Regions from separate parts of the Pseudomonas sp. B21128 genome, predicted to be linked through region 1. Evidence: predicted binding sites of a transcription regulator. Region 1 holds the regulator's gene; each other region holds the start of a gene.
The links. The regulator sigma-54, encoded in region 1, starts transcription at its own class of promoters, with help from an activator protein. The targets are predictions, from matches to a motif close to ANTGGCATNNANNTTGCTNT.

Region 2: the regulator sigma-54 is predicted to act here: its motif matches at 4,082-4,101, upstream of glnA (glutamate--ammonia ligase).
Region 3: the regulator sigma-54 is predicted to act here: its motif matches at 5,982-6,001, upstream of AB4P91_RS23690 (CmpA/NrtA family ABC transporter substrate-binding protein).
Region 4: the regulator sigma-54 is predicted to act here: its motif matches at 3,770-3,789, upstream of AB4P91_RS25155 (flagellar basal body rod protein FlgF).

Annotation. Positions count from the first base shown of each region.
Region 1 covers NZ_CP162590.1:186,579-194,613, reverse strand. Annotated here, with positions in the region: gene AB4P91_RS00930 (ZIP family metal transporter) at 1-104, shown strand, start outside; gene AB4P91_RS00925 (HPr family phosphocarrier protein) at 140-415, opposite strand; gene rapZ (RNase adapter RapZ) at 431-1,288, opposite strand; gene ptsN (PTS IIA-like nitrogen regulatory protein PtsN) at 1,291-1,755, opposite strand; gene hpf (ribosome hibernation-promoting factor, HPF/YfiA family) at 1,767-2,075, opposite strand; gene AB4P91_RS00905 (RNA polymerase factor sigma-54) at 2,149-3,642, opposite strand; gene lptB (LPS export ABC transporter ATP-binding protein) at 3,830-4,555, opposite strand; gene lptA (lipopolysaccharide transport periplasmic protein LptA) at 4,555-5,100, opposite strand; gene lptC (LPS export ABC transporter periplasmic protein LptC) at 5,087-5,659, opposite strand; gene AB4P91_RS00885 (HAD family hydrolase) at 5,668-6,192, opposite strand; gene AB4P91_RS00880 (KpsF/GutQ family sugar-phosphate isomerase) at 6,193-7,167, opposite strand; gene AB4P91_RS00875 (ATP-binding cassette domain-containing protein) at 7,443-8,035, shown strand, end outside.
Region 2 covers NZ_CP162590.1:839,534-847,568, forward strand. Annotated here, with positions in the region: gene AB4P91_RS03610 (YkgJ family cysteine cluster protein) at 1-29, shown strand, start outside; gene typA (translational GTPase TypA) at 453-2,273, opposite strand; gene thiI (tRNA uracil 4-sulfurtransferase ThiI) at 2,413-3,867, opposite strand; gene glnA (glutamate--ammonia ligase) at 4,195-5,601, shown strand; gene AB4P91_RS03630 (DUF4124 domain-containing protein) at 5,954-6,466, shown strand; gene AB4P91_RS03635 (DUF4124 domain-containing protein) at 6,463-7,086, shown strand; gene glnL (nitrogen regulation protein NR(II)) at 7,318-8,035, shown strand, end outside.
Region 3 covers NZ_CP162590.1:5,257,241-5,265,275, reverse strand. Annotated here, with positions in the region: gene nirB (nitrite reductase large subunit NirB) at 1-27, opposite strand, end outside; gene AB4P91_RS23705 (protein kinase) at 448-2,118, opposite strand; gene AB4P91_RS23700 (NarK/NasA family nitrate transporter) at 2,126-3,337, opposite strand; gene AB4P91_RS23695 (ANTAR domain-containing response regulator) at 4,052-4,627, opposite strand; gene AB4P91_RS23690 (CmpA/NrtA family ABC transporter substrate-binding protein) at 4,643-5,854, opposite strand; gene AB4P91_RS23685 (quinone-dependent dihydroorotate dehydrogenase) at 6,090-7,109, shown strand; gene rmf (ribosome modulation factor) at 7,286-7,501, opposite strand; gene rlmKL (bifunctional 23S rRNA (guanine(2069)-N(7))-methyltransferase RlmK/23S rRNA (guanine(2445)-N(2))-methyltransferase RlmL) at 8,033-8,035, shown strand, end outside.
Region 4 covers NZ_CP162590.1:5,569,448-5,577,482, forward strand. Annotated here, with positions in the region: gene flgJ (flagellar assembly peptidoglycan hydrolase FlgJ) at 1-268, opposite strand, end outside; gene AB4P91_RS25140 (flagellar basal body P-ring protein FlgI) at 280-1,368, opposite strand; gene flgH (flagellar basal body L-ring protein FlgH) at 1,396-2,091, opposite strand; gene flgG (flagellar basal-body rod protein FlgG) at 2,144-2,929, opposite strand; gene AB4P91_RS25155 (flagellar basal body rod protein FlgF) at 2,975-3,715, opposite strand; gene AB4P91_RS25160 (sigma-54-dependent transcriptional regulator) at 4,027-5,586, opposite strand; gene phhA (phenylalanine 4-monooxygenase) at 5,976-6,767, shown strand; gene AB4P91_RS25170 (4a-hydroxytetrahydrobiopterin dehydratase) at 6,878-7,234, shown strand; gene AB4P91_RS25175 (amino acid aminotransferase) at 7,234-8,035, shown strand, end outside.

The DNA.
Region 1 (8,035 bases):
AAGTGATTCCGGAGTCGCGACGCAATGGTCATGACAAGCTGGCCAGTCTTGGTTTGCTCATCGGGTTCTGTTTGATGATGGTGATGGATACCGCATTGGGCTGAATGATGGCGAGGGAGCAAGCTCCCTCGACGCAGGATCAACCACCTTCATCGAAGTAGTTGTTGATCAACGCCACCAGCGCATCCAGCGCTTCCTGTTCCTGATGGCCTTCGGTACTCAGATAGATTTTGGTGCCTTTTCCGGCCGCCAGCATCATCATTGCCATGATGCTTTTGCCATCAACCGTTGTCTCTGGTGTGCGGCCTACTCTGATCGTGCAGTCGGGATACTGACCGGCAACCCCGACAAACTTCGCCGACGCTCGGGCATGCAAACCCAGTTTGTTGATGATTTCGATTTCCAGAGCAGGCATCGCGGTGTGAATCCTTTAGGTGAGGTCGCGGTGGCGAACCTGGACGTTCTTCAAAGTTTTCTGCAGGGCCTGACCCAGGCGTTCGGTCAGGTAGACGGAGCGGTGATGCCCGCCGGTGCAGCCAATGGCAACAGTAACGTAGGCGCGATTGCTCGCGGCGAAGCGCGGTAGCCATTTGTGCAGGTAGCTGAAAATGTCCTGGAACATTTCCTCAACCTCGGGCTGCGCTGCCAGGTATTCGGCCACCGGCTCATCGAGCCCCGACTGTGCACGCAGCTCTGGCTTCCAGTACGGATTGGGCAGGCAGCGCACGTCAAAGACCAGATCCGCATCCACCGGCATGCCGCGTTTGAAGCCAAATGACTCAACCAGAAATGCCGTGCCCGGCTCAGGCTGACTCAGCAGACGCAGCTTGATGGTGTCGCGCAACTGGTAAAGGTTCAGATTGGTGGTATTGATCTTCAGATCGGCCAGATCGGCGATAGGCCCCAGCAGGGCGGTTTCATCCTGGATCGCCTCGGCCAGCGAACGATTGGCGTTGCTCAGCGGGTGGCGCCGACGGGTTTCCGAAAAACGCTTGAGCAGGGTTTCTTCGTCGGCATCCAGATACAGCACATCGCACTGGATATGTCGGCTGCGCACTTCTTCAAGCAGTTCGGGAAAACGCGAGAGATGGCTTGGCAGGTTGCGTGCATCAATCGACACCGCGACCAGCGGTTGCGCCAGTTCAGTGTGAATCAGCGCGCGCTCAGCCAGTTCCGGCAGCAAGCCTGCCGGCAGATTGTCGATGCAATAGTAACCGTTGTCCTCAAGGACATTCAGCGCGGTACTTTTACCTGAGCCGGAACGGCCACTGACGATGATCAGGCGCATGATTACTGCCCGCTCTGCTCGTCCACAACAACCTGGTACAGGGCTTCATTGCTTGAAGCGCTGCGCAATTTATCGCGCACATCTTTGCGATCCAGCATGCTGGCGATCTGGCGGAGCAACTCCAGGTGCGCGTCGGTGGCAGCTTCGGGGACCAGCAGTACAAACAGCAGGTCAACCGGCGCACCGTCGATGGCGTCGAAATCGATAGGGGCTTCAAGGTGCATCAGCGCGCTGATCGGCGACTGGCAACCCTTGAGGCGACAGTGAGGAATGGCGATGCCGTTGCCAAAACCGGTAGAACCGAGTTTTTCACGGGCAATCAGAGCCTCGAAGACGTCTTGCATCTCCAGATCCGGCACTTCACGGGCGATCAGGTTGGCAATCTGTTCGAGGGCTTTCTTTTTACTGCCGCCCGGCACGTTCACGAGGGAACGGCCGGGGGTCAGGATACTTTCAAGTCGGATCATGGGGTAGGGGGTTATCGACCGGTCGCGCCCTGGAGCAGGCTCTGGGTCTTTTCCTTATGCTTTTTGAGTTGTTTGTCCAGCTTGTCGGTCAAGGCGTCGATCGCGGCATACATATCGGTATGTTCTGCGTTGGCGACCACTTCACTGCCGGGGATATGCAAGGTGGCTTCGATTTTCTGCTTCAGCTTTTCGACGCACATCGTGACTTGCACGTTGGTGATCTTGTCGAAATGTCGCTCTAATCGTTGAAGTTTCTCATTGATGTAGTCGCGCAGAGGTTCGGTCACTTCCAGTTGGTGTCCACTGATGTTGACTTGCATACAGCTTCTCCTTCGTTGCCAGTGCATAAAGCGGCAGGCCGAAAAGCCTGCCACTGGAACGCTGTAACGTGGCTTACATCAACCGCTTGCGTTCGCTCGAAGGCGCGATCCCGAGGGATTCGCGGTACTTGGCGACGGTGCGGCGAGCCACCTGAATGCCTTGTGCCTCCAGTAAACCAGCGATCTTGCTGTCACTCAACGGCTTTTTCTGATTTTCCGCGGCAACCAGTTTTTTGATGATCGCGCGGATCGCCGTGGACGAGCATTCGCCGCCCTCGGAGGTGCTGACGTGGCTCGAGAAAAAGTATTTCAGTTCATAAATACCGCGCGGGGTATGCATGAATTTTTGCGTGGTCACCCGGGAAATGGTCGACTCGTGCATGCCGACAGCCTCGGCGATGTCATGCAGCACCAGCGGCTTCATGGCTTCGTCGCCGTATTCAAGAAAGCCGCGCTGATGCTCGACGATCTGGGTGGCCACTTTCATCAGGGTTTCGTTGCGGCTTTGCAGGCTCTTGATGAACCAGCGGGCTTCCTGCAACTGATTGCGCATGAAGGTATTGTCGGCACTGGTATCGGCGCGACGCACAAAGCCTGCGTACTGGGCGTTGACTCGCAGACGAGGTACCGACTCCTGATTCAGCTCGACCAGCCAGCGTTCATTGTCCTTGCGCACAATGACGTCCGGAACGACGTATTCGGCTTCCGTCGATTCGATCTGCGAGCCCGGCCGTGGATTGAGGCTCTGCACCAGCTCGATGACCTGGCGCAACTCATCTTCCTTGAGCTTCATGCGGCGCATCAACTGGCTGTAGTCGCGGCTGCCGAGCAAGTCGATGTAGTCGCTGACCAGACGTTTCGCTTCAGCCAGCCAGGGCGTCTTGGCCGATAGCTGGCGCAATTGCAGCAGCAGGCATTCGCCGAGATTGCGGGCGCCGATGCCGGCAGGCTCGAATTGCTGGATGCGGTGCAGAACGGCTTCGATCTCGTCCAGTTCGATGTCCAGTTCCGGATCGAACGCTTCGAGAATCTCTTCGAGGGTTTCGTCCAGGTAGCCCTGATTGTTGATGCAATCGATCAGGGTCACGGCGATCAGTCGATCGGTGTCGGACATCGGTGCCAGATTCAGTTGCCACAGCAGGTGGCTTTGCAGGCTTTCGCCCACTGAAGTGCGCGTGGTGAAGTCCCACTCGTCATCATCGCTGCTCGGCAGGCTGCTGGCGCTGGTCTGGTAGACGTCTTCCCAGGCGGTGTCGACCGGGAGCTCGTTGGGGATGCGCTCGCTCCAGTCGCCTTCCTCGAGGTTATCCACCGTCGGGGCGGTTTCCTGATAGGAGGGTTCCTGGATATCGGTGTTGGGCTTCTGTTCGGCGTTGTCAGCCAAGGGATCGGTGTTGTCGAAGTCTTCGCCTTCTTCCTGGCGTTCGAGCATCGGATTGGATTCCAGAGCCTCCTGAATTTCCTGTTGCAGGTCCAGGGTCGACAATTGGAGCAGACGGATAGCCTGTTGCAGCTGCGGTGTCATCGTCAGCTGCTGGCCCATTCTCAAGACTAGCGATGGTTTCATGGCAGGGGCTTAACACCTTATTCGCCGGCGCGATGCGCCATCCACTACAGGGCGCCGAAGCGCCAAACTTAAGCAAATTATATGCCTGAAACTGAAGTGTTTGCCTAGAGCGCTGTAACAATTAAAGCGTATTAAATTCTGCTTGAATCGATACAGCGCCCGGGCGGCTCACCGGGCACCTTTGCGCTTACAGGCGGAACTCGTGGCCCAGATACACTTCCTTGACCAGATCATTGGCCAGAATGGTAGCGGAGTCACCTTCGGCGATCAGTTGACCGTCGTTGACGATGTATGCGGTTTCGCAGATATCCAGCGTCTCACGCACGTTGTGGTCGGTGATCAGAACACCGATGCCCTTGGCTTTGAGGTGGTGGATGATTTGCTTGATGTCGCCGACCGAAATCGGATCGACACCGGCGAACGGTTCGTCGAGCAGGATGAATTTCGGCGCAGTCGCCAGCGCGCGAGCGATTTCCACCCGGCGGCGTTCACCACCGGACAGGCTCATGCCGAGGTTGTCGCGGATGTGGCTGATGTGGAACTCCTGCAGCAGGCTTTCCAGCTCCTTGCGACGACCGGCCTTGTCGAGTTCCTGGCGGGTCTCGAGGATGGCCATGATGTTGTCGGCGACCGACAGTTTGCGGAAGATCGACGCTTCTTGCGGCAGATAGCCGATACCGGCCTTTGCACGACCGTGCATTGGCTGGTGGCTGACGTCCAGATCATCGATCAGCACACGGCCCTGATCAGCCTGAACCAGCCCGACGATCATGTAGAAGCAGGTGGTCTTGCCGGCACCATTGGGACCGAGCAGGCCAACGATCTGACCGCTGTCGATCGACAGGCTGACGTCCCGCACGACCTGGCGGCTTTTATAGGCCTTGGCCAGGTGCTGAGCTTTCAGAGTTGCCATTACTGGTTTTTCTCTTCGGATTTCTTCTTCGGCTGGATCACCATGTCGATGCGCGGACGCGCTTCGGTGACTTTGCTGCCGGTAGCGCGACCGGCGCTGGCCAGTTTCTTCACGGTGTCATAGACGATTTTCTCGCCCTGGGTGGTGTTGCTGTCCTTATCGACAACCTTGGCCTTGTCGATCAGTACGACGCGATTTTGCGCGGCGTGATACTGAATCGTCACGCCCCAGCCCTGAACGGGCTTGGTATCGCCGGCAGTCTGCAGTTGTTCGAAGTAGGCGAGGTTGCCGACCGACGTCACAACGTCGATATCACCGGTCGAGGTGCGGGTGATGGTCACGGTGTTGCCTTTGACGATCATCGAGCCCTGAGTGATGATCACGTCACCTTTATAGGTGGCTACGCCGTTCTTGTCGTCCAGCTGGGCATCGTCGGCCTGAATGCGGATTGGCTGCTCTTGATCGTTCGGCAGAGCCCAGGCGCTCACGCTTCCCAGTGCTGCGCCCAGACTGAGCAAAATAGGGAGGGTTTTAACGAGCCTCATACTGTCCTCTTACGTTCGATTGCAGGTGTATCCTGCTTTCCTTCAGGTACGCTTTCATTCCTACGCCAGTCGATACACCGCCAGCGCCCTCGATTCTAACGGGTTGCTCGGTCTGCGCATATTCCCGCTGCGGGAACACTGTCATGCGAGTGGAAGTGATCAGCGTGTCGCGGTTCTTTTCGTCGGTACGCTTGATGCGTACCGAATCGATCAATTCGACTTCAGTGCCGCCCGAATTCACTTCGCCACGTTCACTGGTCACGTGCCACGGGAAATCCGTTCCGCGGTACATGTTCAGGTCAGGCTTGGTAACCAGCGTGACATCGGTCGCCTTGACGTGTTCGGCCTTGTCGGACGTCATTTCATACTGCACTTTGCCATCCGGCAGGTATTGCACGGTATGCGTGTTGGTCGCATACCAGTCGATAGGGGTTTCCACGGACGTGGTCGGAGGCTTGTCGAGGAAGCGTTCCGGGCTGATGTTCCAGTAGCCGACGGCTGCAAATAGCGCAGCGATGCAGCCGAACAGCAGGAAGTTACGAAATTTTTTGCTAAACATGGTTTGGCTCACAGGTACGCGGCGTTGGCCGCATCGAGGCGGCCCTGGGCGCGCAGGATCAATTCGCAGAATTCGCGGGCAGCACCTTCACCGCCTCGGGCCCGGGTAACGCCGTGGGCGTGTTCGCGGACGAAATCAGCAGCGTTGGCGACGGCCATGCCCAGCCCGACGCGGCGGATCACCGGCAGGTCAGGCAAATCGTCGCCCAGATAAGCGACTTGTTCATAGCTTAGGCCCAGTTGCTCAAGTAGACCGTCCAGAACCACCAATTTGTCTTCGCGTCCCTGAAACAGGTGTGGGATGCCGAGGTTTTTCGCCCGGCGTTCGACCACGGGTGTCTTGCGACCGCTGATGATGGCGGTCTGCACGCCGGCGTTCATGAGCATTTTGATGCCTTGGCCGTCGAGGGTGTTGAAGGTCTTGAATTCGCTACCGTCTTCAAGAAAATACAGGCGCCCGTCAGTCAGGACGCCATCGACGTCGAAAACGGCCAGTTTGATGGCTTGGCCGCGTTGCAGCAGATCGTCGCTCATTTACATCACTCCTGCGCGCAGCAGATCGGAGAGGTTGAAGGCGCCGACCGGGCGATCCTCCTCGTCGACCACTACCAGTGCATTGATTCGGTGGTCTTCCATGATTTTCAGGGCTTCGGCGGCGAGCATCTCGGGCCGGGCGGTCTTGCCGTGGGCTGTCATCACCTGGTCGATGGTCGCACTGCGAATATCGATGCTGCGATCAAGGGTGCGGCGCAAATCGCCGTCGGTGAAGATCCCGGCAAGTTTGCCGTCGGCTTCAAGGATGACGGTCATGCCCAGACCCTTGCGCGTCATCTCCATCAGCGCGTCCTTGAGCAGCGTGCCGCGTTGAACCTGCGGCAACTCCTGCCCGGCGTGCATGACGTTTTCCACTTTCAGCAACAGGCGACGGCCAAGGGCGCCACCTGGATGGGAGAAGGCGAAGTCTTCAGCGGTAAATCCACGCGCTTCCAGCAATGCCACGGCCAGGGCGTCGCCCATGACCAGCGCTGCGGTGGTCGATGAGGTTGGCGCCAGGTTCAGCGGGCAGGCTTCGTGCTCGACGTGAACGTTGAGGTTCACTTCGGCGGCTTTGGCCAGTGGCGAAGCCGGATTGCCGGTGACACTGATCAACTGGATGCCCAGACGCTTGATCAACGGCAGCAGGGTGACGATTTCGTTGGTCGAGCCGGAGTTCGACAGGGCCAGGATCACGTCATCGCGGGTGATCATGCCCATATCGCCATGACTGGCTTCGGCCGGGTGAACGAAAAAGGCCGGGGTGCCGGTACTGGCCAGGGTCGCGGCGATCTTGTTGCCGACGTGCCCTGATTTGCCCATGCCGACCACGACCACACGGCCCTTGCTGGCCAGAATCATCTCGCAGGCACGTACGAAATCGGCGTCGATATGGGGTAACAAGCCTTGTACGGCTTCCACTTCGAGGCGAATGGTGCGTTGTGCCGATTGAATCAGGTCGCTGGATTGGCTCATGTCAGAAATCGTATAGCCCGATGAAAAGGCGGCGATTATAGCGGTTATGTAGCAAAGCCTCACGCAAGTTCGTCATGCTTTGTCATCCCGTGTAACCAAAACCCGGCAAAAGCGCCTGCGCACCTGTCATCTCGCTGAACACGGGCCGGCACAAGCGTTGGGCGCTTGGCCTTTGCAGTGATATAGTTCGCCGCCAGTTCGGCCTGCCCGGGACGTACGTGCTTTTTCACCAAAGCCAGGCGTCCGAGTGAGAGGCTGCATCGCAAGGAGTTTAGATGAGTGCCGATAACGCCTACGCGGTCGAGCTGAAGGGAGTTTCCTTCAAGCGCGGTGCGCGCAGCATTTTCAATAACGTCGATATTTGCATCCCGCGCGGCAAGGTCACCGGTATCATGGGACCTTCCGGGTGTGGCAAGACCACGCTGCTGCGGCTGATGGGGGCTCAGTTGCGCCCTGCCAGCGGCGAAGTCTGGGTCAACGGCCAGAACCTGCCTGCGCTGTCACGCAGCGATCTGTTCGATGCGCGCAAGCACATGGGTGTGCTGTTCCAGAGCGGCGCGCTGTTCACCGATCTCGATGTCTTCGAGAACGTCGCTTTTCCCCTGCGCGTTCATACCGAGTTGCCGGAAGAAATGATCCGCGACATCGTCTTGCTCAAATTGCAGGCGGTCGGTTTGCGCGGTGCCATTGAGCTGATGCCCGATGAACTGTCCGGTGGCATGAAGCGTCGCGTGGCTCTGGCCCGCGCCATTGCGCTGGATCCGCAGATCCTGTTTTACGACGAGCCGTTCGTCGGTCAGGATCCGATCGCCATGGGTGTATTGGTACGTCTGATCCGTTTGCTCAATGATGCGCTGGGCATCACCAG
Region 2 (8,035 bases), 650 kb from region 1:
AGAATTTTCGGGCGATCGAGAAGTTCTGATATTTGCGCAGCGTTTCAGATCCAGCCCCTCACCCCAGCCCTCTCCCGAGGGAGAGGGAGCCGACCGAGTTGTCTTGCGCCGTACATCGACCTGAAGCACCCCGTCGATTATGGATTCGGTACGGCCCGATCAGGTCGGCGTATCGCTAAAGCATCCCCCCGATCCAGTCTCCTCGCCCTCCGGGAGAGGGAGCCGACCGATTTGTCTTGCGCCGTACATCGACCTGAAGCACACAGACGATTATGGATTCGGTACAGCCCGATCAGTTCGGCGTATCGCTAAAGCATCCCCCGATCAGTCCCCTCTCCCTCCGGGAGAGGGCTAGGGTGAGGGGCTCTTGATCTTCTACACAAATCCCAGACAAACAAAAACGCCCCCGGTCTCGCGACCGGGGGCGTTTTCATTCAGCCTGAACTAAATACTTAGATCTTGGCTTTCTTGGCAGCGCGGGTACGCTCGCTTTCGTCCAGGATCTTCTTGCGAAGACGGATGGACTTAGGAGTAACTTCGCACAGCTCGTCTTCCTGGATGTATTCCAGAGCCTGTTCCAGAGTGAACTTCACTGGTGGAACCAGAGCGATGGTTTCGTCTTTACCCGAAGCACGCATGTTGTCGAGCTTCTTGCCTTTGGTTGGGTTGATACCCAGGTCGTTGTCGCGGCTGTTCTGGCCGACGATTTGACCGGTGTAGATCTCCTGACCGTGTTCAACGAACAGCTTGCCACGCGCCTGCAGAGTTTCCAGGGAGTAGGTCAGCGCCTTGCCGGTTTCAACCGAAACCAGAACGCCGTTCTGACGGCCGGACATGTGGCCCGACTTGACGGTGTCGTAGCGATCAAAGATCGAGGTCAGGATGCCAGCACCGTTGGTCAGGGTCAGGAACTGGTTACGGAAACCAATCAGACCACGAGCAGGGATGTTGTATTCCAGGCGCACACGGCCTTTGCCATCCGGCACCATGTTGCTCAGGTCGCCCTTACGCAGGCCCATTTCTTCCATCACTTTGCCCTGAGCTTCTTCAGGGATGTCGATGGTCACGTTTTCGAACGGCTCTTGCTTGACGCCGTCTACTTCACGAATGATCACTTCCGGACGGCCCAGGGCCAGTTCGAAGCCTTCGCGACGCATGGTTTCGATCAGTACCGAGAGGTGCAGCTCACCACGGCCGGACACCTTGAACTTGTCAGCGGTGTCGCCTTCTTCAACGCGCAGAGCAACGTTGTACAGCAGCTCTTTGTCCAGACGGTCCTTGATGTTACGGGACGTCACGAACTTGCCTTCTTTACCGCAGAATGGCGAGTCGTTTACCTGGAAGGTCATCGAAACGGTTGGCTCGTCGACGGTCAGAGGCTTCATCGCCTCGACAGTGTCCGGGTGGCACAGGGTGTCGGAGATGAACAGCGAGTCCATACCGCTGACGCAAACGATATCGCCTGCGAAAGCTTCTTCAACGTCGATACGGTGCAGACCGTGGTGACCCATCAGCTTCAGGATACGACCGTTACGCTTCTTGCCGTCGGCACCGATAGCCACAACCGGAGTGTTCGGCTTGACGCTACCACGAGCGATACGGCCAACGCCGATAACACCCAGGAAGCTGTTGTAGTCCAGTGCCGAGATTTGCATCTGGAACGGACCTTCACGGTCAACTTTTGGCGCTGGAACGTGGTCGACTACCGCTTGGTACAGCGGGGTCATGTCTTCAGCCATGTCGGTGTGATCCAGACCGGCAATGCCGTTCAGGGCCGAGGCGTAAACAACCTGGAAGTCCAGTTGTTCTTCGGTAGCACCGAGGTTGTCGAACAGGTCGAAGATCTGGTCCAGAACCCAGTCCGGACGCGCGCCTGGACGGTCAACCTTGTTGATGACCACAATCGGACGCAGGCCGGCTTCGAAAGCCTTCTTGGTCACGAAACGGGTTTGCGGCATAGGACCGTCTTGAGCGTCAACCAGCAGCAGAACGGAGTCAACCATCGACATTACACGTTCAACTTCGCCGCCGAAGTCGGCGTGGCCCGGGGTGTCCACGATGTTGATGTGGTAGCCGTTCCAGTTGATGGCGGTGTTTTTCGCCAGAATGGTAATACCGCGCTCTTTTTCCTGGTCGTTGGAGTCCATCACGCGCTCGTCGTTGAGCTCGTTGCGCTCCAGAGTGCCGGATTGACGCAGGAGTTTGTCTACCAGGGTGGTTTTACCATGGTCAACGTGGGCAATAATGGCGATGTTGCGTAGATTTTCGATCACTTGTGTATCTCGATCAGAGGATTCGGTTTGCTGACAAGTCTTGGCAGCGATTAGCAGTAGTGTCCGGCATGGCCGTTACAGCTTGACGGCGGTGTCGGGGGGCCGGTGACGCAGGCCACAGGCAAACAGCCCCGGGCACTTAGCTCGGTCGATAAACGCGCACATTGGCATGCCCCTCACTGAGCAAATGGTGGGCATGCAGGCGACTCATCACGCCTTTGTCGCAATACAGCAGGTACTGGCGAGTAGGGTCCAGTTCCTTGAAACGTGCGTTCACTGCATAGAACGGCATCGTCTGTACCTCTATGCCGGCAAGCTCCAGCGGTTCGTCTTCAGCGGCATCCGGGTGACGGATGTCGATGACGATCTGACCGGCCAGCGCTTCGCCGACTTCTTCAATCTGCAAGTCCTGGCCCAATTCATCGATGACTCGATCAATGGCGACCAGTTTGGCGTTGGCGAGCGCACGCTCGAGCACCGCCATGTCGAATTCTTTCTCTTCGTGTTCAACGCGGCCACGCTTGGCGGCGGTCTTCGGATTGACCGAGATGACCCCGCAGTACTCCGGCATGTGCCGGGCAAAATCGGCAGTGCCGATTTCGTTGGCCGTGTCGATGATGTCCTGTTTGTGCGCGACGATCAGCGGGCGCAGCACCAGCTTGTCAGTCACGCAGTCGATCACCGACAGGTTCGGCAGCGTCTGGCTCGAGACCTGGGAGATCGCTTCGCCGGTGACCAGTGCATCGATGCTCAGGCGGTCGGCGATGACAGAGGACGCGCGCAACATCATACGCTTCAATACGACGCCCATATGACTGTTATCGACTTTGCCGAGAATTTCGCCCAACACTTCTTCGAACGGCACACTGACAAATAGCACGCGTTGCGAGCTGCCGTACTTCTTCCAGATGAAGTGCGCGACTTCCATCACGCCCAATTCGTGGGCACGACCGCCCAGATTGAAGAAGCAGAAGTGCGCCATCAGGCCGCGGCGCATGATCTGGTAGGCCGCAACGGTGGAGTCAAAGCCGCCAGACATCAATACCAGCGTCTGCTCCAAAGCGCCGAGCGGGTAACCGCCGATGCCGTTGTGCTGGCTATGGATGACAAACAACCGTTTGTCGCGAATTTCCATGCGGACTTCGATTTCCGGCTTTTTCAGGTCGATTCCAGCGGCGCCGCACTCACGGCGCAGCTTGCTGCCGACGTATTTTTCGACGTCCATCGAGCTGAACACGTGCTTGCCTGCACGCTTGCAGCGCACCGAGAAAACCTTCCCCGCCAGCGCATCGCCGTAGTGCTGTTTGCACTTCTCGGTGATGTCGTCGAAGTCGCCCAGCGGGTACTCGTCGATCTGCAAAAAGTGTGCGATGCCCGGCATGCACGTCAGGCGCTCGCCCATTTCTTTAAGGGCTTTGGCGTCGGTAACACGGGTTTCCAGTTCGAGGTTGTCCCACACACCGTTCACCACCACAGCCGGGTCCAGATCGCGGAGCACGGCGCGGATGTTTTTGGCCAACTGGCGGATGAATTTCGTCCGGACAGGTCGACTCTTGATGGTGATCTCGGGGAAGACTTTTACGATTAGTTTCATGAAAACAGCGCGCGCAGGGCCAGCCGAAAAAGGGGGGCGCGGATTATAGCGGAAATTGCTCAAGGTTTAACCAGTTAATGTGCAGAAGGTTTTGCATGCACCAAAACGGGTCATTTTCAGATTGAGGCGCTACATTAGAGGGCGTTAATTTCTGCATTAAGAGGTTTTGCACCTTAATAAGCGTGAATATGGGGCATAAAACCCATGCTGGGGCACTGGCATGCAATTTGCTCCCTTGTGAGGCAGGTTGCCTTGGCAGAGTATTCGCGCCGGCATCACCACTATTAAGGGCATCCACTACCCGCCCTAATTCACCCGGAGGACACTATGTCGAAGTCGGTTCAACTCATCAAAGATCATGACGTCAAGTGGATTGATCTGCGCTTCACGGACACCAAAGGCACTCAGCACCACGTGACCATGCCGGCTCGCGATGCGCTGGAAGACGATTTCTTCGAAGTCGGCAAGATGTTCGACGGTTCCTCCATCGCTGGCTGGAAAGGCATCGAAGCCTCCGACATGATTTTGCTGCCGGACGACGAAACTGCCGTTCTCGACCCGTTCACCGAAGACGCCACCCTGATCCTGGTGTGCGACATCATCGAACCGTCGACCATGCAAGGCTACGATCGCGACCCGCGCGCCATTGCTCACCGCGCCGAGGAATACCTGAAGACCACCGGTATCGGTGACACCGTCTTCGCCGGCCCAGAGCCAGAATTCTTCATTTTCGACGAAGTGAAATTCAAGTCGGACATCTCCGGCTCGATGTTCAAGATCTACTCCGAACAAGGTTCCTGGATGTCCGACCAGGACATCGAAGGCGGCAACAAGGGTCACCGTCCTGGTATCAAGGGTGGCTACTTCCCGGTTCCGCCGTTCGACCACGACCACGAAATCCGTACTGCCATGTGCAACGCACTGGAAGAAATGGGCCAGACCGTTGAAGTTCACCACCACGAAGTGGCGACTGCCGGTCAGAACGAAATCGGTGTCAAGTTCAACACCCTGGTGAAGAAAGCTGACGAAGTTCAGACTCTGAAATACGTTGTACACAACGTTGCCGACGCTTACGGCCGCACCGCTACCTTCATGCCGAAGCCGCTGTACGGCGACAACGGTTCGGGTATGCACGTACACATGTCCATCTCCAAAGATGGCAAGAACACCTTCGCGGGCGAAGGCTATGCCGGCCTGTCCGAAACCGCTCTGTACTTCATCGGCGGTATCATCAAGCACGGTAAGGCACTGAACGGCTTCACCAACCCGGCCACCAACTCCTACAAGCGTCTGGTGCCAGGCTTCGAAGCGCCGGTAATGCTGGCCTACTCGGCCCGCAACCGTTCCGCCTCGATCCGTATTCCATACGTCAACAGCCCTAAAGGCCGTCGTATCGAAGCACGTTTCCCGGACCCGGCTGCCAACCCGTACCTGGCTTTCGCAGCACTGCTGATGGCCGGCCTGGACGGTATCCAGAACAAGATCCACCCAGGCGATGCCGCTGACAAAAACCTGTACGACCTGCCGCCTGAAGAGGCGAAAGAGATCCCACAAGTTTGCGGCAGCCTGAAAGAAGCCCTGGAAGAGCTGGACAAGGGCCGTGCGTTCCTGACCAAGGGCGGCGTGTTCTCCGACGACTTCATCGACGCTTACATCGCGCTGAAATCCGAAGAAGAAATCAAGGTCCGCACCTTCGTACACCCACTGGAATATGAGCTGTACTACAGCTGCTGATCCGGTAGCGCCGCGCTACGCGGCGTGACAAAAAGAGGCCTCCTTCGGGAGGCCTTTTTTATTGCAGATCAAAAAAACCCCTCACCCTAACCCTCTCCCGGAGGGAGAGGGGACTGACCGGAGTGACTGGGTGTTCTACGCCGACCTGCGACTCCACTACTGAGCCCGGGCTGGCCAAGCCTGCGGACATGGTGGTCGTTCAGGTCGATGTATTCCAAGAAATCAACACTGTCGGTCCCCTCTCCTTCTGGGAGAGGGTTAGGGTGAGCGCATTACCAGATATGTACCAAATTGGGCCAACCGCCGCGACTGGCCTATGCTGCACCCCATCGTATCCAATCCGGTCGATTTCATGGGTCGCACCTATCTCTACCTTCTCCTGTTGTTCGCTCTGCCCGCCCACGCGCAGATCTACAAATACACCGATGCCAACGGCCAAACGGTGTACAGCGATCATTCGCCGGACGGCGTCGACGCGCAGCCGGTGGAGTTGCCGCCGCTCAACCGTGTCGAGTCGCAATCGCCGAGCACGCCGCCAGCGGTCGAGACGGACAACCGCCAGCCTGAGCGCAACGCTTATGAGGTGCTGGAACTGGCCGGCCTACCCACTGAAGAAGCCCTGCGCGCCAACAACGGCACCTTCACCGTCAATGTGCTGATCAAGCCGCGCCTGCAACCGCCACATCAATTAAGACTGGTTTTGGACGACGAGTCTTACGGGCAGCCGAGCAACGTGCCGATCCTGCAACTGGTGAATGTCGATCGCGGCGAACATCGTCTGGCCGTGCAGGTGATCGACGGCGAAACGATCGTCCAGCAGAGCCCGCCAGTAGTCTTCACCGTGCAACGGGTGCACAAGCCATGATCCGCGCATGGCTGATCGCCGGGCTGGCCATGACAGCGCTGCACGCTTCGGCCGAGGTGTTCACTTATATCGATGCGCAGGGCAATCGTGTCTACACCGATCAGCCACGCGGCAACGCCAAGCGGGTGCCGCTGGCCACCAGTAATCGCATGCCGGCTACGCCCACGGCGGCTGCGCCGATGACCACCGCGAAAAAATCGCCGGAACAACCTCCGTTCCATTACGACATGCTGCGCGTTCTGGTGCCCGAGCCCGACGCGACCATTCGCAGCAGCGCCGGTGAGCTGATCGTCAGTATCACCAGCGAGCCTCGCCTGCAAAAGGGCCATTTTTATCGCTTGCTGCTGGACGGCAAGGCCACGGGCGAGCCCGGCGTCAGTCCGGTTTTTCCGCTGAGCAATATCGACCGTGGCAGCCACAGCCTCTCGGTAGAAATTCTTGATGCACAGGGCCGCACCGTCGAGCGCACCGCCAACCAGCCCTTCCACATGCTGCGCATCTCGCTTGCGCAAAAGCGCCAGGTCAAGCCCTGCGTTACGGAGGACTACGGCGTGCGTCCCGAGTGTCCGCTGAAAGACAAACCCGAAGAGCCGAAAAATTCCTTCCTGCGTGTCTTCTAACGCTACTCGACTTTGCGCACTATATTGGTGCAATACAGTGCACCGTACTCACATTCCATCCCATTTTGGTTCGAAACTTCCCGTTCAAGCTGGCAGAACGCCACGCAAACGAGCGTCGAACGCCCGTTTCAGGGGTTGAACGCTTCTTTTCGGAGCCTTGGTTTGGTTTTTGCATTTTCCCTCTAAACACGCTTGTTTCTTGCGCACGCTCCGCCCCCAAAAGAGGCCTTGATGACTATTAGCGACGCAATCCCACGCTTGCTGCTCGACAACCTGACCACTGCCACCATCTTGCTCGATGCCGAATTGCGCCTCGAGTACATGAACCCGGCGGCGGAGATGCTGCTGGCCATCAGTGGTCAGCGCAGCCATGGGCAGTTCATCAGTGAGCTGTTCACCGAGTCCGCCGAGGCGCTTAATTCGTTGCGCCAGGCCGTGGAACAGGCGCACCCGTTCACCAAGCGCGAAGCCATGCTCACCGCCCTCACCGGTCAGACCCTGACGGTGGATTATGCGGTGACGCCTATCCTCAACAACGGCGCGACTTTGCTCCTGCTGGAAGTCCACCCGCGTGATCGCCTGCTGCGGATCACCAAGGAAGAGGCGCAGCTGTCGAAGCAGGAAACCAGCAAGATGCTGGTGCGCGGCCTCGCCCACGAGATCAAGAACCCGCTCGGCGGCATCCGTGGCGCTGCGCAATTGCTGGCCCGCGAGCTGCCGGAAGAAAGCCTGCGCGATTACACCAACGTGATCATTGAAGAGGCCGATCGCCTGCGCAATCTGGTCGACCGCATGCTGGGTTCGAACAAGTTGCCGTCGCTGGCCATGTGCAACGTTCACGAGGTGCTCGAGCGCGTCTGCCATCTGGTCGAAGCCGAAAGCCAGGGCTGCATCACCTTGGTGCGCGATTACGACCCAAGCATTCCCGACGTGTTGATCGACCGCGAGC
Region 3 (8,035 bases), 950 kb from region 1:
GATCATCACCAGTTTGAGTTTTTTCATCAGGTTCTCCGGGGAGCGGCGGCTGGCCTCTTGTGGGCTTCAGGCCTTGCTCGAGAAATTTTGCGCAAACAAAAAAAGGCGTCCCGCTAGTTGCCTAGCGAGGACGCCTTTGTCCTGGTCCCGTTCTCTCGGGGAGCCCAGCCTTCGTCGTTGAAGGTTGGACTTTATGTGTGTGTTGAAAGGGCTAATGCAGTGGTTGTGCCAAGTCGGAGTAAGCCGGGTTTATTGGGGGGGCGCGGGTGGTGGATGGTTGTCTATGCACCGAATCGAAGCGAGTTGCTCGTTAGTGGGGCGAAAAACGGACGGATTTTTGAGTGGATGGGCGGGCGCTTTCGCGAGCAAGCTCGCTTCCACAGGGGGATTTGTGAACGCCATAGATCCCTTGTGGGAGCGAGCTTGCTCGCGAAAGGCGCGACTCGGTCAACCATGAAACAGTAAAACCAGCAGCACCAGATTGCCCAACAGCGCCACCAGCGCCATCGTCCGCCAGACCTTCACCGGCTCGCGCTCCAGCAGTGGTCTGGGGCGCACGCTCAAGCTGCGCCGCTCACCCTGTTCCAGTACCAGCAACCATTCTTCTGCCGTTTCAAAACGCTGTTGCGGGTCGGCAGCAACGCCGCGCTCCAGGCCCTGCGCCAGCCACTCCGGCAGATCGGGGCGGTAGCGACTGGCACTGACCGGCAAGCCAAATCGCGGCCGTTGAAAGGCTTCGATCTCGCCATAGGGAAAGTGCCCCGTGAGCAGGAAATACAGGGTCACGCCCAGCGCATACAGATCCTGTTGTGCGCCGGGCGGGTCACCGCGAAAGGCTTCCGGGGCGATATAGCTTGGAGTTCCCGGCAAAGTCGAAACAGCGTCTTCGGACAGGCCGGGACAGTAGGCCAGACCAAAATCCAGCAGGCGTAACTCACCATCGTCACCCAGCAGCAGGTTCTCCGGTTTGATATCCCGGTGCAGAATTTGCCGCCGATGCAGCAAGCCCACCGCACGCAGCAGTCGTTCTGCCAGTTCATGCCACTTTGCCAATGGTAACGGCCCGCTTCGCTGGAAAAGCTGCGCCAGGGTCGTCCCCGAATATTCCCGCATCACGTAGTACAAATGCTGACGCTGAAGGCACGCATGGACTTCAGGAAAATGCCGACCGGCCACGCGTTTCAGAAACCATTCCTCCGAAAGAAGCGCTTGCCCGGTCTGTGGATCATCTGCCAGTCGTGCGGGCAGGGTTTTCAGCAACCATGGCTGACCTTGGTCGTCGTGCACGCGATAGAGCAGTGATTGCTGACTCTGGCTGACAATTTCTTGCACCTGCCAGCCTTCGAAAGACTGACCGGATTTCAGCGGCGGGGGCAGCGGCCACTGCTGAAGATGCATCAGCGCATCGCCGATGTTCGCTTCACCGACGGCATCTACCCGCACCAGCAAGGCGCTGGCGTTGTCTTGACTGCCGGCCAGATGCGCGGCGTGCACCAGCGTGTTTGCCGCGCTTTGCAGATCCGGCTGGTCGCGCAGGATCGTTGCAATGGCGGTATCGCCCAACGTCGACCACACGCCGTCGCTGAGCAGCACGAAACACTCGCCCGCGCGCAATTCGCCGTCGAGAAAATCCAGCACCAGATGCTGATCAAGCCCTAACGCACGTTTGAGCACATGCTGCATGCCCGGCTGCTCCCAGACATGATCGTTGGATATCCGCTGCAAGCTGTCGGCATGCCAACGATAGACCCGACAATCGCCTACGTGGGCCAGGGTAAAGCGCCTACCGCGAATGACCAAAGCGCTGACAGTGGTGAGCAACGGTTGCCCACCGCCGTTGGCCTGCAACCAGCGATTTTGCGCCAGCAGCAGGCGATCCAGTGCCTGGGCCACGCTCCAGGTTTCGGGGGTGGCGTAGTAGTCGAGGGCCAGCGCCTGCAAGGTCGAGCGCGCAGCCAGTCCGCCATCGGCGCACTGGCTGACACCGTCAGCGATGGCGAACAGGTAACCCTTGCTAGCCGCCAGCGCCGGGGCGGGCGTGACCAGACGCAGGGCGTCCTGATTCTCCGCGCGCGGGCCGGTGGCGCTGGCTTCGGCGAAACTCAGTTGCAGGGCCATTCAGGTCTCAGACTCGAGCCGCAGTCACGGCCGCCGAACCCCAGGTGGTTCTCCAGCGCCGCTTGACGCCGTGCAGGCCAAACCACGCCAGCACGCCAAGGCTGGCGAACAGCCACAAGGCCAGTTGATAGCTGCCGGTGCTCTGTTTGATCGCGCCCATGCCTGCCGCCAGCGCAAAACCGCCGATACCGCCAGCCATGCCGATCAGCCCGGTCATCACGCCGATCTCAAGACGAAAGCGCTGCGGCACCAGTTGGAAAACTGCTCCGTTGCCTGCCCCCAAACCGAGCATGGTGCAGACGAAAAGTGCCAGCGCCGCGTAGGAACTCGGCAGATTGAAGCCGACCGCTGCGATGCAGATAGCCGCCACGGTGTACATCGCCAACAAGGTGCGAATGCCGCCGAAGCGATCCGCCAGTGCGCCTCCCAATGGCCGCATCAGGCTGCCACCGAATACGCACGCAGCGGTGTAGTAACCGGCGGTGACCGGGCTCAAGCCGTACTGATCGTTGAAGTAACCGGGCAGGGCGCTGGCCAGGCCGATGAAGCCGCCGAAGGTGACGCTGTAGAAAAACATGAACCACCAACTGTCGCGGTCACCCAGGGCTTTGAAGTAGTCGGCCATGGACTTGGCTTTCGGGCGTTGCGGGGCGTTTTTTGCCATCCAGGCGAACAGCACCAGCGTGAGGATCAATGGGATCACTGCGAAGCCGAAGACGTTGCTCCAGCCGAAGGATGCGGCCAGTATCGGCGCGAGCAGTGCAGCGAACACGGTGCCGGAGTTGCCCGCGCCGGCAATGCCCATGGCTTTGCCTTGATGCTCAGGCGGGTACCACTGCGACGCCAGCGGCAGCGCTACGGCGAACGAAGCGCCGGCCATGCCGAGGAACAGACCGAGGATCAACGCCTGTTCGTAACTGTGAATACCGAGTTTCCAGGCACCGAACAGCGCGCAGATGACGATGACCTGGCCGATCAGCCCGGCGGTTTTCGGTGACAGCCGATCCGCCAGCATGCCCATCGCGAAGCGCAGCACGGCGCCGGCAAGGATTGGCGTGGCGACCACGAGCCCGCGCTGTTGCGTGGTCAGGTGCAGGTCGGCCGCGATCTGCACCGCCAGCGGGCCGAGCAGGTACCAGACCATGAAACTCAGGTCGAAGTAGAGGAAGGCCGCGAACAGGGTCGGGGTATGGCCGGATTTCCAGAAGCTTTTATTCATCGCGCACCTCAGCTGTAAAGAGTCTCGAGAAGGAGTCATGAGTCAGCAAAGTGGGGCGCCACCACGGCCGCACCACCGGCCCCGGGCTGTGGGGCCAAAAACGCAAAAACGCCGCTACCTGATTCGCCGGGTGGGGCGAGCGGGTCAGCGACGTCTTTGTCGTAGGTGGGGCAACCGCCGTTGGTTACCTGTGTGGAATGTGTAGCGAGATTTGTGCCAACAGCCGAAAAAATCAAAAGCCCCTCACCCTAACCCTCTCCCGGAGGGAGAGGGGACTGATTGGGGGATGCTCGCGAAGTACACCGAGCTGTGATTTTCCGCTGTGAATCCATAATCGACTCGGTCTTTCACGTCGATGTTTAGCGTCAGGCATCTCGGTCAGTCCCTCTCCCAGAGGGAGAGGGGACTAATTGGGGGATGCTCGCGAAGTACACCGACCTGTGATTTTCCGCTGTGAATCCATAATCGACTCGGTCTTTCAGGTCGATGTTTAGCGTCAGGCAGCTCGGTCAGTCCCTCTCGCGGAGGGAGAGGGGACTGATTGGGGGTTGCCCGCGAAGTACACCGACCTGTGATTTTCCGCTGTGAATCCATAATCGACTCGGTCTTTCAGGTCGATGTTTAGCGTCAGGCATCTCGGTCAGTCCCCTCTCCCTCTGGGAGAGGGCTAGGGTGAGGGGCTTTTGATGTTCAATCGCGCAGGCTCCACAAACTTCAGCCGAGCAATTCACTCATCGCAATAATCTGCTCCGCCACCTGAATCAGCTTCTGCTGGCGGCTCATGGCCTGGCGCCGCATCAGGGTGTAGGCCTCTTCCTCATTGCAGTCCTTCATTTTCATCAACAGCCCCTTGGCCAGTTCGATGCGTTTGCGCTCCGCCAGTTGCTGATCGCGGGCGTGCAACTGCGCACGCAACGCCTGATCACTCTCGAACCGCGCCATGGCCACATCGAGAATCGGCTGCAAACGTTGTGCGTGAATGCCTTCAACGATGTAGGCACTGACCCCGGACTTTATCGCCTGACGCATCACGCCGGGGTCATGCTCGTCGGTAAACATCACGATGGGGCGTGGCTGGTCGCGGCTGACCAGCACCACTTGCTCCATGACATCGCGGCTCGGTGACTCGGTATCGATCAGGATGACGTCCGGGCGCACGGTTTCGACGCGTGCGGGCAGGTCGATGGTCAGGCCAGACTCGTCAATCACCTCAAAACCGGCCTCGGTCAGCGCCGCTTTCAGGCGTCCGACTTTTTTCGCTGTGTCGTTGATCAGCAGAATGCGCAGCATGTTGGCGGTCTCCTGTCAGCGGCGGGCGAGAAGGGGAGCATCGTCGCTCAGGGCGTGCAGCTTGAAACTGCGCGCGTAACCGGCCGGATCACTGCCATCCCAGATTTTGCCGTCGAGCAACTGACTGCTGCGCATGTCCGTGCCCCGTGCGGCAACGCCCACAGCGGTCGCTGCGTCGCGATAGAGGTCCAATTGCTGAACCTGACGCGCCACGGCGAGGTAATCCGGGTCTTCGCGCAGCAAGCCCCAGCGGCGGAACTGGGTCATGAACCACATGCCGTCGGAGAGATACGGCAGATTGACTTCGCCGTTGCCGTGAAAGCGCAAGGCGTGGGGATCCTGCCAGCGATGGCCGAGGCCGTCGGCGTACTCACCGAGAAAGCGGGGTTCGATGCACGAAATCGGCGTATCGAGATATTCCGGGGCGCTCAGCAGTTGTGCGGTGCTGCGGCGATTCTCCTGGCTTTCTTCGATAAATCGGCTGGCTTCGAGGATCGCCATCACCAGCGCGCGCGCGGTGTTCGGGTATTGCTCGACGAAGGCGCGGGTGCAGCCGAGGACTTTTTCCGGATGATCGGGCCAGATGGTCTGGCTGGTGGCCAGCGTAAAGCCGAGATCCTGCTGCACCGCGCTGGCGGCCCACGGTTCGCCGACGCAAAAGCCGTCGATTCGTCCCGCTTGCAGGTGCGCAACCATTTGCGGCGGCGGCACGACCACGCTGTCGACATCCTGTAACGGATGAATGCCTTGGCTCGCCAGCCAGTAATAAAGCCACATCGCGTGCGTGCCGGTCGGGAAGGTCTGGGCGAAGGTCAATTTTGCGCGGGATTGGTGCACGTGGCGATCCAGCGCTTCAGGACTGCTCACGCCGAGGCTTTGCAGGCCGTGGGAGAGGTTGAGGCTCTGACCGTTTTGGTTGAGGCCCATCAACACGGCCATGTCGGTGGATACGATGCCGCCGATGCCCAAATGCACGGCGTAGATCAAACCGTACAGGCTGTGGGCGGCATCGAGTTCGCCGCTGACCAGTTTGTCGCGCAGGTTGGCCCATGAAGTCTGACGCTTGAGGTTCAGGGTCAGGCCATAAGGCTGAGCGAAACCCTGAGTGGCGGCCACCACCACCGAGGCGCAATCGCTCAGGGCCATGAAACCAAGGTTGATCGCAGTCTTTTCCGGAGCATCGCTGCCGTTGACCCAGGCCAGCGGCCCGATGGAGGGTTCATTCATCGCATGCACCTGCAAAAGCCGCCTTCAAAAAAAACGCCGCCACCGGTTTTGCGCAGGCAAAACCCCATGACGACGCCATTGTCCTTGCCCGTACGCCGCCATTGGCGTGCGGGCTGATGGCAAGCAGGGTGCAAGGCATATGCCAGTCGCGTCGATTTGCGCGTGCGCCTCGCGCGGGGGGGCGATGCCCGGCTATAATCGCCGCCTCTTTTCGCCGCCCGAGTCATCGCCGCCCATGTACACCCTGGCCCGTCAGCTGTTGTTCAAACTTTCCCCGGAAACCTCCCACGATCTGTCGCTGGATCTGATCGGCGCGGGTGGACGTTTGGGCCTCAACGGTCTGCTGTGCAAGGCGCCAGCGAAGTTGCCGGTGACGGTCATGGGCCTGGAGTACCCCAATCCGGTGGGTCTGGCGGCGGGGCTGGACAAGAACGGCGCGGCCATCGACGGCTTCGCGCAGTTGGGTTTCGGTTTTGTCGAAATCGGCACCGTGACCCCGCGTCCGCAGCCCGGCAACCCGAAACCACGGATTTTCCGCCTGCCGGACGCCGAGGCGATCATCAATCGCATGGGCTTCAACAATCTGGGTGTGGATAACTTGCTGACGCGGGTAGCAGCGGCCAAATACAAGGGCGTGCTGGGCATCAACATCGGCAAGAATTTCGATACCCCGGTTGAACGCGCGGTTGACGATTACCTGATCTGCCTGGAGAAGGTCTACGCCCACGCCAGTTACATCACCGTCAACGTCAGCTCGCCGAACACCCCGGGCCTGCGCAGCTTGCAGTTCGGCGATTCGCTCAAGCAGTTGCTGGCGGACCTGGCCACGCGCCGCGCCGAACTGGCCCTGCGTCATGGCAAGCATGTGCCGCTGGCGATCAAGATTGCCCCGGACATGACCGACGAAGAAACCGCGCAGGTCGCGCAAGCGCTGATCGAAACCGGGATGGACGCGGTCATCGCCACCAACACCACGCTGAGCCGGGTTGGTGTTGAAGGCATGGTGCATGGTGACGAGGCGGGCGGCCTGTCCGGTGCGCCGGTGCGTGACAAGAGCACCCACACCGTGAAAGTGCTGGCGGCTGAGCTGGGTGGACGTTTGCCGATCATCGCAGCGGGCGGCATCACTGAAGGCAAGCATGCTGCTGAGAAGATCACTGCGGGTGCCAGTCTGGTGCAGATTTACTCGGGCTTCATTTATAAGGGCCCGGCGCTGATTCGTGAATCGGTGGATGCGATCGCGGCATTGCGCTGATCAAACCGACACACCAGTGATTTCGCTCCCACAGGTTTCGTCTCGGCACAAGAAACTGCAGGCATAAAAAAGGGCTCCTCGAAGGAGCCCTTGGGCCGTAGCCCGCCGTCCGGGAGGGACGTGCGTGTTTAATGCGTTGCAAATTCAGATTGTCGTGTCGGAATAAATGCCCTGTGTCAGCCGACGGCGTGAAGTTCGTTGAGTCTGTGGATTCCCGCAGTGCCGGTCATACCGTCCCAGTTGTCGCCGCGTCCTTCTCGCCAGCCGTTGATCCAGGCTTGACGTACCGACGGTAGAGTAAATGGGCAAAGCTCACGGGATTTACCACCAACGCCATATTGATATCCGCGCAAAAATGCTCTTTCCAACGGATCACGCTTAAGTCTTCTCATAGGGTGTTTCCCTCACTTGTTGACTGTATGTGTCGCGTTGACCTCAACCGAGGTCTGGCAGAAAAACTCTGCCGGGGGCGGCTCGCTGCCGGCGTGGCGAGCCAAGGTGTTGACGCCGTTGCGACGTCAACCTGTGCTCAGTTCTAACCAATGAGTCACACCGATGGAATGACCGATTTGTCATAAGAACGTAACGAATAGGATGCTATGGCAATAAGTAACTGCGTATTTGTTCAATGTTTATTGAGCAAACCCCGGTATGATCGGCACCGCGCTGCATGATGGGCTTAATCCTTTAGTGAGAATGACCCACGATTGCACTGGGGTACTATTCGACGAAGGGTTGCTTTGAGTCATTTTGTTGCTTCAACTTTTTTCTCTGTCCTTGCATCTAAGCTCTTTTAACCCGAGCAGCAGGGATGGGACGGCACACCTTCGTGCCACGCGGGCGTTCTTTTAGAAAAGCGCCTGATTGAAAACCGGATCGGCAATGCGTTGCCGGTTCACATAGCCAAAGGCTCTGGAAATACCATG
Region 4 (8,035 bases), 640 kb from region 1:
ACATGGAAACGGCCAGTTGCTGGTCGTACATTTCCTGATACTGCTTGGCCGCCGGCGTGTTCAGCGGATTGTCTTCGCCCAACGCATTAGTGGCAGAGCGCATCGACTTGAGCATTTCACCGAGGAACAGCGATTCGAATTCCTGCGCAACTTTGCGCATGTTCGCATCGCTGTCCTTGTCGCCGACCTTGAGCTGATTCAGACGATTGAGATCGGAGTAGGAACCCGAATCGCTGCTGCCGACCAGACCGCTTTTGCGCATATCCATAGTGGCCGTCCTCAGATCACGATCAGATCGGCTTGCAACGCACCGGCCTGTTTCAGTGCTTCAAGAATCGCCATCAGGTCGCCCGGTGCCGCGCCAACCTGGTTCACCGCACGAACGATCTCGTCGAGGGTGGTGCCCGGGCCGAATTTGAACATCGGTTTGGCTTCCTGTTCGGCATTCACTCGCGAACGCGGCACAACAGCGGTCTGGCCGTTGGACAACGGACCTGGCTGGCTGACGATCGGGTCTTCGGTGATGGTCACGGTCAGGCTGCCGTGAGTCACGGCGGCCGGCGAAACCTTCACGTTCTGGCCGATGACGATGGTGCCGGTGCGCGAATTGATGATGACTTTGGCGACGGCCTGACCCGGATCGACTTCGAGGTTTTCCAGGATCGACAGATAGTCGACACGCTGGCTCGGATCGAGCGGCGCGGTCACGCGAATCGAACCGCCGTCGATGGCTTGTGCGACGCCAGGGCCGAGCATGTCGTTGATCTTGTCGACGATGCGTTTGGCGGTGGTGAAGTCGGAACGGTTGAGGTTCAGCGTCAGGCTGTTGCCCTGGTTGAAACCGCTCGGCACCGAACGCTCAACCGACGCACCGCCAGGGATGCGACCGGCCGACGGAACGTTGACGGTAATCTTCGAACCGTCACGACCTTCAGCGTCGAAACCACCGACAACAAGGTTGCCCTGAGCAATGGCGTAGACGTTGCCGTCGATACCCTTGAGCGGGGTCAGCAGCAGTGTGCCGCCGCGCAGGCTCTTGGAGTTACCGATCGACGAAACGGTGATGTCGACCTGCTGACCCGGCTTGGCGAACGCCGGCAGATCGGCACTGATCGACACCGCCGCGACGTTCTTCAACTGCACGTTGCCCGATCCCGGCGGCACCTTGATGCCGAACTGCGAGAGCATGTTGTTGAAGGTCTGCAGGGTGAACGGCGTCTGCGTCGTCTGGTCACCGGTGCCATTAAGCCCGACCACCAGGCCATAGCCGATCAACTGGTTGGAACGCACGCCGGAAATGCTGGCGATGTCTTTCAACCGTTCGGCGTGTGCAGTGAAGGCCACCGGCAACAACAGAGCGGCCAGCATTAGGCTTTTCAGATTCAACGTAGCCACCTAGAAAGGGAACAGCGGGCTGAGGAAGAAGCGGTCGAACCAGCCTGGCTGACTCGTGTCGGCAAACGCGCCGGTACCCGAATAGGTGATGCGAGCATCGGCGACACGAGTCGACGACACGGTGTTGTCGGTGGCGATGTCATCGGCGCGGACCATGCCGGCGATGCGCACCAGCTCGTCGCCGGTGTTCAGCGTCAGCCACTTCTCGCCGCGCACGGCGATGATGCCGTTAGGCAACACGTCGGCGACGGTTACGGTGATCGAACCGGTCAGGCTGTTGCTCTGTCCCGACTTGGCGTCACCCTTGGTCGAGCGGTCGGCGCTGTAGCCGGCGTTCAGGCTCAGGTCGCCGCCACCAATCGGGTTGTTGGTGGTCAGGCTGGAACCGAACAACGAGGTCAGACCGATCGAGTTGTCGCTGTTCTTGTCCATCTGCGAGTTGGCGTTCTTGCTCGCCTGGGTGCGCTCGTTCAGGGTGATGGTGATGATGTCACCGACCCGGAACGCCTTGCGGTCGCTGTACAGGTTCTGCTCAAAACCGGCCTGATAGATCGAGCCATTGTTGGCAGCCGCCGGCAACGGCGTGCGCGGCAACACCGGAGCGTAGTAAGGGTCATTGGGCTTGGGCGTCGGGGCGACGCAGCCCGCGAGCGAGACGACCCCACTCAATGCCAGAACAGATACAAAGCGATTCATGACCCTACCTCACGGTGTTGCAGGCGACCTCATGGCCGCCTCATAGACTTGATTACAGATTCTGCGTTACGAACGAGAGCATCTGGTCGGCGGTGGAGATCACCTTGGAGTTCATCTCGTAAGCGCGCTGAGTGGTGATCATGTTGACCATCTCTTCAACGGTGCTGACGTTGGACGTTTCCAGGGTGTTCTGCAGCGTGGTGCCGAAACCGGCCAGGCCCGGAGTACCAACCTGCGGCGCGCCGGAAGCGGCGGTTTCCAGGAACAGGTTGTTGCCCACGGCTTGCAGACCGGCCGGGTTGATGAAGTCAGCGGTCTGCAGGTTGCCGATCACTTGCGAGGCGGGATTGCCGGGCAGCGTGACGGAAACGGTGCCGTCATTGCCGACGGTGAAGGTTTGCGCGTCGTTCGGAATAACGATCGCCGGCTCCAGAGCGAAACCGCTGGCGTTGACGATCTGGCCATTGGAGTCGAGGTGGAACGTGCCGTCACGGGTGTAGGACGTGGTGCCGTCCGGCTGCAGGATCTGGAAGAAACCGCGACCGTTGATGGCCATGTCCAGCGGCTGCTCGGTGGTTTGCAGGCTGCCGGCGGTGAAGTTTTTCTGGGTGCCGACGATGCGCACACCAGTACCCACTTGCAGACCCGTCGGCAGTTCGCTGTCCTGAGTCGACTGGGCGCCTGGCTGGCGTTTGATCTGATACAGCAAGTCCTGGAACTCGGCGCGATCACGTTTGAAACCCGTGGTCGAGACGTTCGCCAGGTTGTTGGAAATGGTGGTCAGGTTGGTGTCCTGAGCGGACAGACCCGTTTTGGCAACCCATAGAGCCGGAAGCATTCGATTCTCCTCGTGCGCCTGTTTTACGGCGCGACGTTCTGATAATTAGCTGATCTGCAAGACCCGAGCCATGGCCTGGTCGTCGTCTTTGGCGGTGTTCATCATTTTGATGTGCAACTCGAACTGCTTGGCCAGGGCCAGCACCGAGGTCATCTCTTCGACGGCATTGACGTTGCTCGACTCAAGGAAACCCGACACCAGTTTGACGTTGGCATCAGCCTGCGCAGGCTGGCCGTCCTTGGTGTAGATCGAGCCGTCGAGGCCTTTATTCATGTTCTTGATGTCCGGGTTGACCAGTTTGATCCGGTCGACTTCGGCCATCACACGCGGGCCTTCGCCCATCGCACGAATACTGATGGTGCCGTCTTCACCGACTTCGATCTGCTGCTCGGGCGGCACGGCGATCGGACCGCCATTGCCCATCACCGGCATGCCGTTGCCGGCGCGCAAGACACCGAGGGCATCGACGTTGAGGCTGCCGGTGCGCACGTAGCTTTCGCCGCCGCTCGGGTTCTGCACGGCGATCCAGCCGTTGCCGGTCACGGCGACGTCCAGGTCACGCCCGGTCTGCACCAGCGAGCCCGGAGTGAAATCGGTGGCGGGCCGCTCGCTCATGGCAAACGCACGCGCCGGAAAGCTGTCACCGAACACTGGCATCGAACGCGCCTGCTCCAGGTCGCGCTGAAAACCGTTGGTGGAAATGTTCGCCAGGTTGTTGGCATGAGCCCTTTGCGCCAGCGCGTTTTGGCTCGCGCCGGTCATTGCTACATAAAGGTACTTGTCCACGCTCTTTCCTCTGCATGCCGGACGTTTGCCGCCCACTGCTGTACTGCTGAGCCATAAGCAATTTGCAGACCAACTTTTTTCTGGCAGCGCGAAGCCCGGCAAACAAAGGACTTGAGGGGGGTTGCGGGGAAAGGGGAAATGTACCGAAGTCGAAAAACCGGCGGTGTTGTGCCGGTAGGTGGCAAAGGCTGACGCCGAAGTTGTCAGTACTGCCGCTTTCGCGAGCAAGCTCGCTCCCACAGGGGAATGCATTGCAACGGTGGGAGCGAGCCTGTTTGCGAAGAGGCCATTAAAGCCAATGCAATTTTTGACTATGACTCAGACTTGCCAACCTCATACTCACGCAGTTTGTTGGCAATCGTGGTGTGCGAAACACCCAGTCGCTTGCCCAACTGCCGACTGCTCGGGTGCTCCGAATACAATCGCTCCAACACGGCTTTCTCGAAGCGCCCGACGATCTCGTCCAGCCCGCCCTCCAGCGAAAAATCGCCAAGCGGCTGACGCACGCCGTAATCCGGCAGGCGAATATGCTCGGCTTTCACCGTGCCGCCGTCACACAGCGAAACGGCCTGGAACAGCACGTTTTCCAACTGCCGCACGTTGCCCGGCCAGTGGTAATGGCTGAGCCGATCCATCGCCGCCGGCGCCAGTTTCGGCAGCGAACAGCCAATCTGCCGACTGGCCTGATCGAGGAAGTGCTCCACCAGCGGCGTCAAACCGTCGAGGCATTCGCGCAGCGGTGGAATGTGCAGCGAGAGCACGTTCAAGCGGTGATACAGATCCTGGCGAAACTCGCCCCGCGCGCACAATTCGGACAGGTCCACCTGCGTCGCGCAAATCACCCGTACATCCAGATAAACCTCTTCATCACTGCCAACGCGACGGAAGCAGCCGTCCTGCAGAAAGCGCAGCAGTTTGACCTGGAGGCGCGGACTCATTTCACCCACGCCATCGAGAAACAGCGTCCCCCCCGCCGTCAATTCCAGCAGACCAAGCTTGCCTTCGGCCCGCGCACCTTCGAACGCACCGGGGCCATAACCGAACAGTTCGGTCTCGGCCATCGACTCCGGCAGACCCGCGCAGTTGAGCGCCATCAGCGGCGACTGCCCGCGCGGACTGGCGAGGTGACAGGCGCGCGCCAGCAACTCCTTGCCCGTGCCGGTTTCGCCTTCTATCAATAGAGGTGCATCGAGTGGCGCCATTCGCCGTGCTTCACGCACCACTGCGGCCATGACTTTGGAGCTTTGGAAAATGCTGTCGAACCCGCGCAGCTCCTGCTTGCGCACGTTGTAGATGCGCTCGCCAACGCGGTCGGCGCGGTGCAGGGTCAACACCGCACCGGCCATCGCTTCGCTGTCGTCGTGTTCCGATTGCAGCGGGGCGATATCGGCCAGAAACACGTCGCCCTTGACCTTGACCCGCATGCCGTTGATTCGCGATTTATTTGCTCGCACCAGTTCCGGCAAATCGAAATCTTCGGCATAGCGCGACAGTGGAATCCCCGGCACTTCATCGACCCGCACGCCAAGCAACTGCGCCGCCGCGCGGTTGGCGGCGACAATCGAGCCGCCCATGTCGATCGACAGGACCGGAAACTCCAGCGCACCGAGCAATGCGTTCAACTCCATGTGCCGTCGCTCGCTCGGCATCAGCCCTACCCGCTTGACGCCGAACACCCCGGCAATCGCTTCGAATTTCGGCCGCAGTGCCTGGAACTGGATATTGATCAGGTTCGGGCAATGCAGATAGATCGCGTTGCCATGCTCACCGCCGACCTCGCCGCGCGCGACGTTGATCCCGTACGCCACCAGCAAATTGAGGATGTCGCGCAGGATGCCGATGCGGTTCTGGCAGTGGACTTTGATACGCATATAAATCGCCCGACTAGGATGGGTTGAATGCATCTCTGTGGGAGCGAGCTTGCTCGCGAAAGCGATTTGTCTGACTCATCAATACTGAACGGGCCGACGCATTCGCGAGCAAGTTCGCTCCCACAGCGTAATGCAGCGCGCCTTGGTGTCATTTTTCTGCTTAGGCGCACAGATAGTTGTCAAGATTATGTGACAGCCATTAGCCTTTTCAAACCCGAAATTGACCGCAAACACGATGCAGACCCAGGTTCGTAACGAATACTTTACAATTTACGCGGAATTTTCCTACGCATTCATCGTTCAACCTACTGCACACCGCCACACTCTCAGGTAATTCTGAGTCCATCGCTGGACATAACAAGAACGAATTCCCCTAGCAGGAGAGCAGTATGAAGCAGACGCAATACGTGGCCCGCGAGCCCGATGCGCAAGGTTTTATCGACTACCCCGCCGAAGAACACGCGGTGTGGAACACGCTGATCACTCGCCAACTGAAAGTGCTCGAGGGGCGTGCGTGCCAGGAGTACCTGGACGGTATCGAAAAACTCGGTCTGCCCCACGACCGCATCCCGCAACTGGGCGAGATCAACAAAGTGCTCGGCGAGACCACCGGTTGGCAGGTTGCCCGGGTCCCGGCGCTGATCCCCTTCCAGACCTTCTTCGAATTGCTCGCCAGCAAACAATTTCCGGTGGCCACGTTCATTCGCACCCGCGAAGAGCTGGATTACCTGCAAGAGCCGGACATTTTCCACGAGATTTTTGGTCACTGCCCGCTGCTGACCAACCCGTGGTTTGCCGAATTCACCCACACCTACGGCAAACTCGGCCTGCAAGCCACCAAGGAAGAGCGCGTTTATCTCGCGCGCCTGTACTGGATGACCATCGAGTTCGGCCTGGTCGACACCCCGCAAGGCAAACGCATCTACGGCGGTGGCATCCTGTCTTCGCCGAAAGAAACTGTTTATTCGCTGTCGGACGAGCCCGAGCATCAGGCATTCGATCCGCTGGAAGCGATGCGCACGCCGTATCGCATCGACATCCTGCAACCACTGTACTTTGTCCTGCCGAACCTCAAGCGCCTGTTCGATGTGGCCCATGAAGACATCATGGCCATGGTCAGACAAGGCATGCAGCTAGGTCTGCACGCGCCGAAATTTCCGCCAAAACCAAAAGCGGCGTGACCCGCCACTTTTGCTGACAAGTGAGTCTGTCAGTTGCGCCCACTTTGCTTTAGCGTGGCGGCATTGACGGCCAATATAAAAAAACACCTCCAGATTTCAGGAAACCCACCATGTCTACTTTGAACCAAGCCCACTGCGAAGCCTGCCGCGCCGATGCGCCACAAGTCAGCGACGAAGAACTGCCGATCCTGATCAAGCAGATCCCTGACTGGAACATCGAAGTTCGCGATGGCGTGATGCAACTGGAAAAACTGTTTCTGTTCAAAAACTTCAAGCACGCGCTGGCCTTCACCAACGCCGTCGGCGAGATCTCCGAGGCCGAAGGTCACCACCCGGGCCTGCTGACCGAGTGGGGCAAAGTTACCGTGACCTGGTGGAGCCACTCGATCAAAGGCCTGCACCGCAACGACTTCATCATGGCCGCGCGTACGGATGAAGTGGCCAAGACCGCTGAAGGACGCAAGTAATGCACTTTGACGCCATCGGCCGGGTACCCGGCGACCCTATCCTCGGTTTGATGGAGGCGTATGCGCAGGACCCTAACCCGCGCAAATTCGACCTGGGCGTTGGCGTCTACAAGGACGCCCAAGGCCTGACGCCGATCCCTGAAGCGGTGAAAATCGCCGAGGCGCGGCTGGTCGAAAGCCAGGACACCAAGACCTACATTGGTGGCCACGGCAATCCGTTGTTCGGCAAGGTCATCAACGAGCTGGTACTTGGTGCCGGTTCGAAACTGCTCGCCGAGCAGCGTGCAGGCGCCACTCAGACGCCGGGCGGCACCGGCGCCCTGCGTCTGGCTGCCGACTTCATCGCCCAATGCCTGCCGGGCAAAGGGGTATGGCTGAGCAATCCGACCTGGCCGATCCATGAAACCATTTTTGCGGCGGCCGGGGTCAAGGCCAGTCACTACCCTTATGTGGGCAGCGACAACCGTCTCGACGTCGAAGCGATGCTCGCGGTGCTCAATGAAGTGCCGAAGGGCGACGTGGTGTTGCTGCATGCGTGCTGCCACAACCCGACCGGTTTCGATCTGAGCCACGACGACTGGCAGCGCGTGCTGGACGTCGTGCGCAGCCGGGATTTGCTGCCGCTGATCGACTTCGCCTATCAGGGCTTTGGCGATGGCCTGGAGCAGGATGCGTGGTCAACCCGGTTATTCGCCGCTGAACTGCCTGAGCTGTTGATCACCAGTTCCTGCTCGAAAAACTTCGGCCTGTATCGCGACCGTACTGGTGCGCTGATCGTCTGCGCGAAAAGCGCCGACAAGC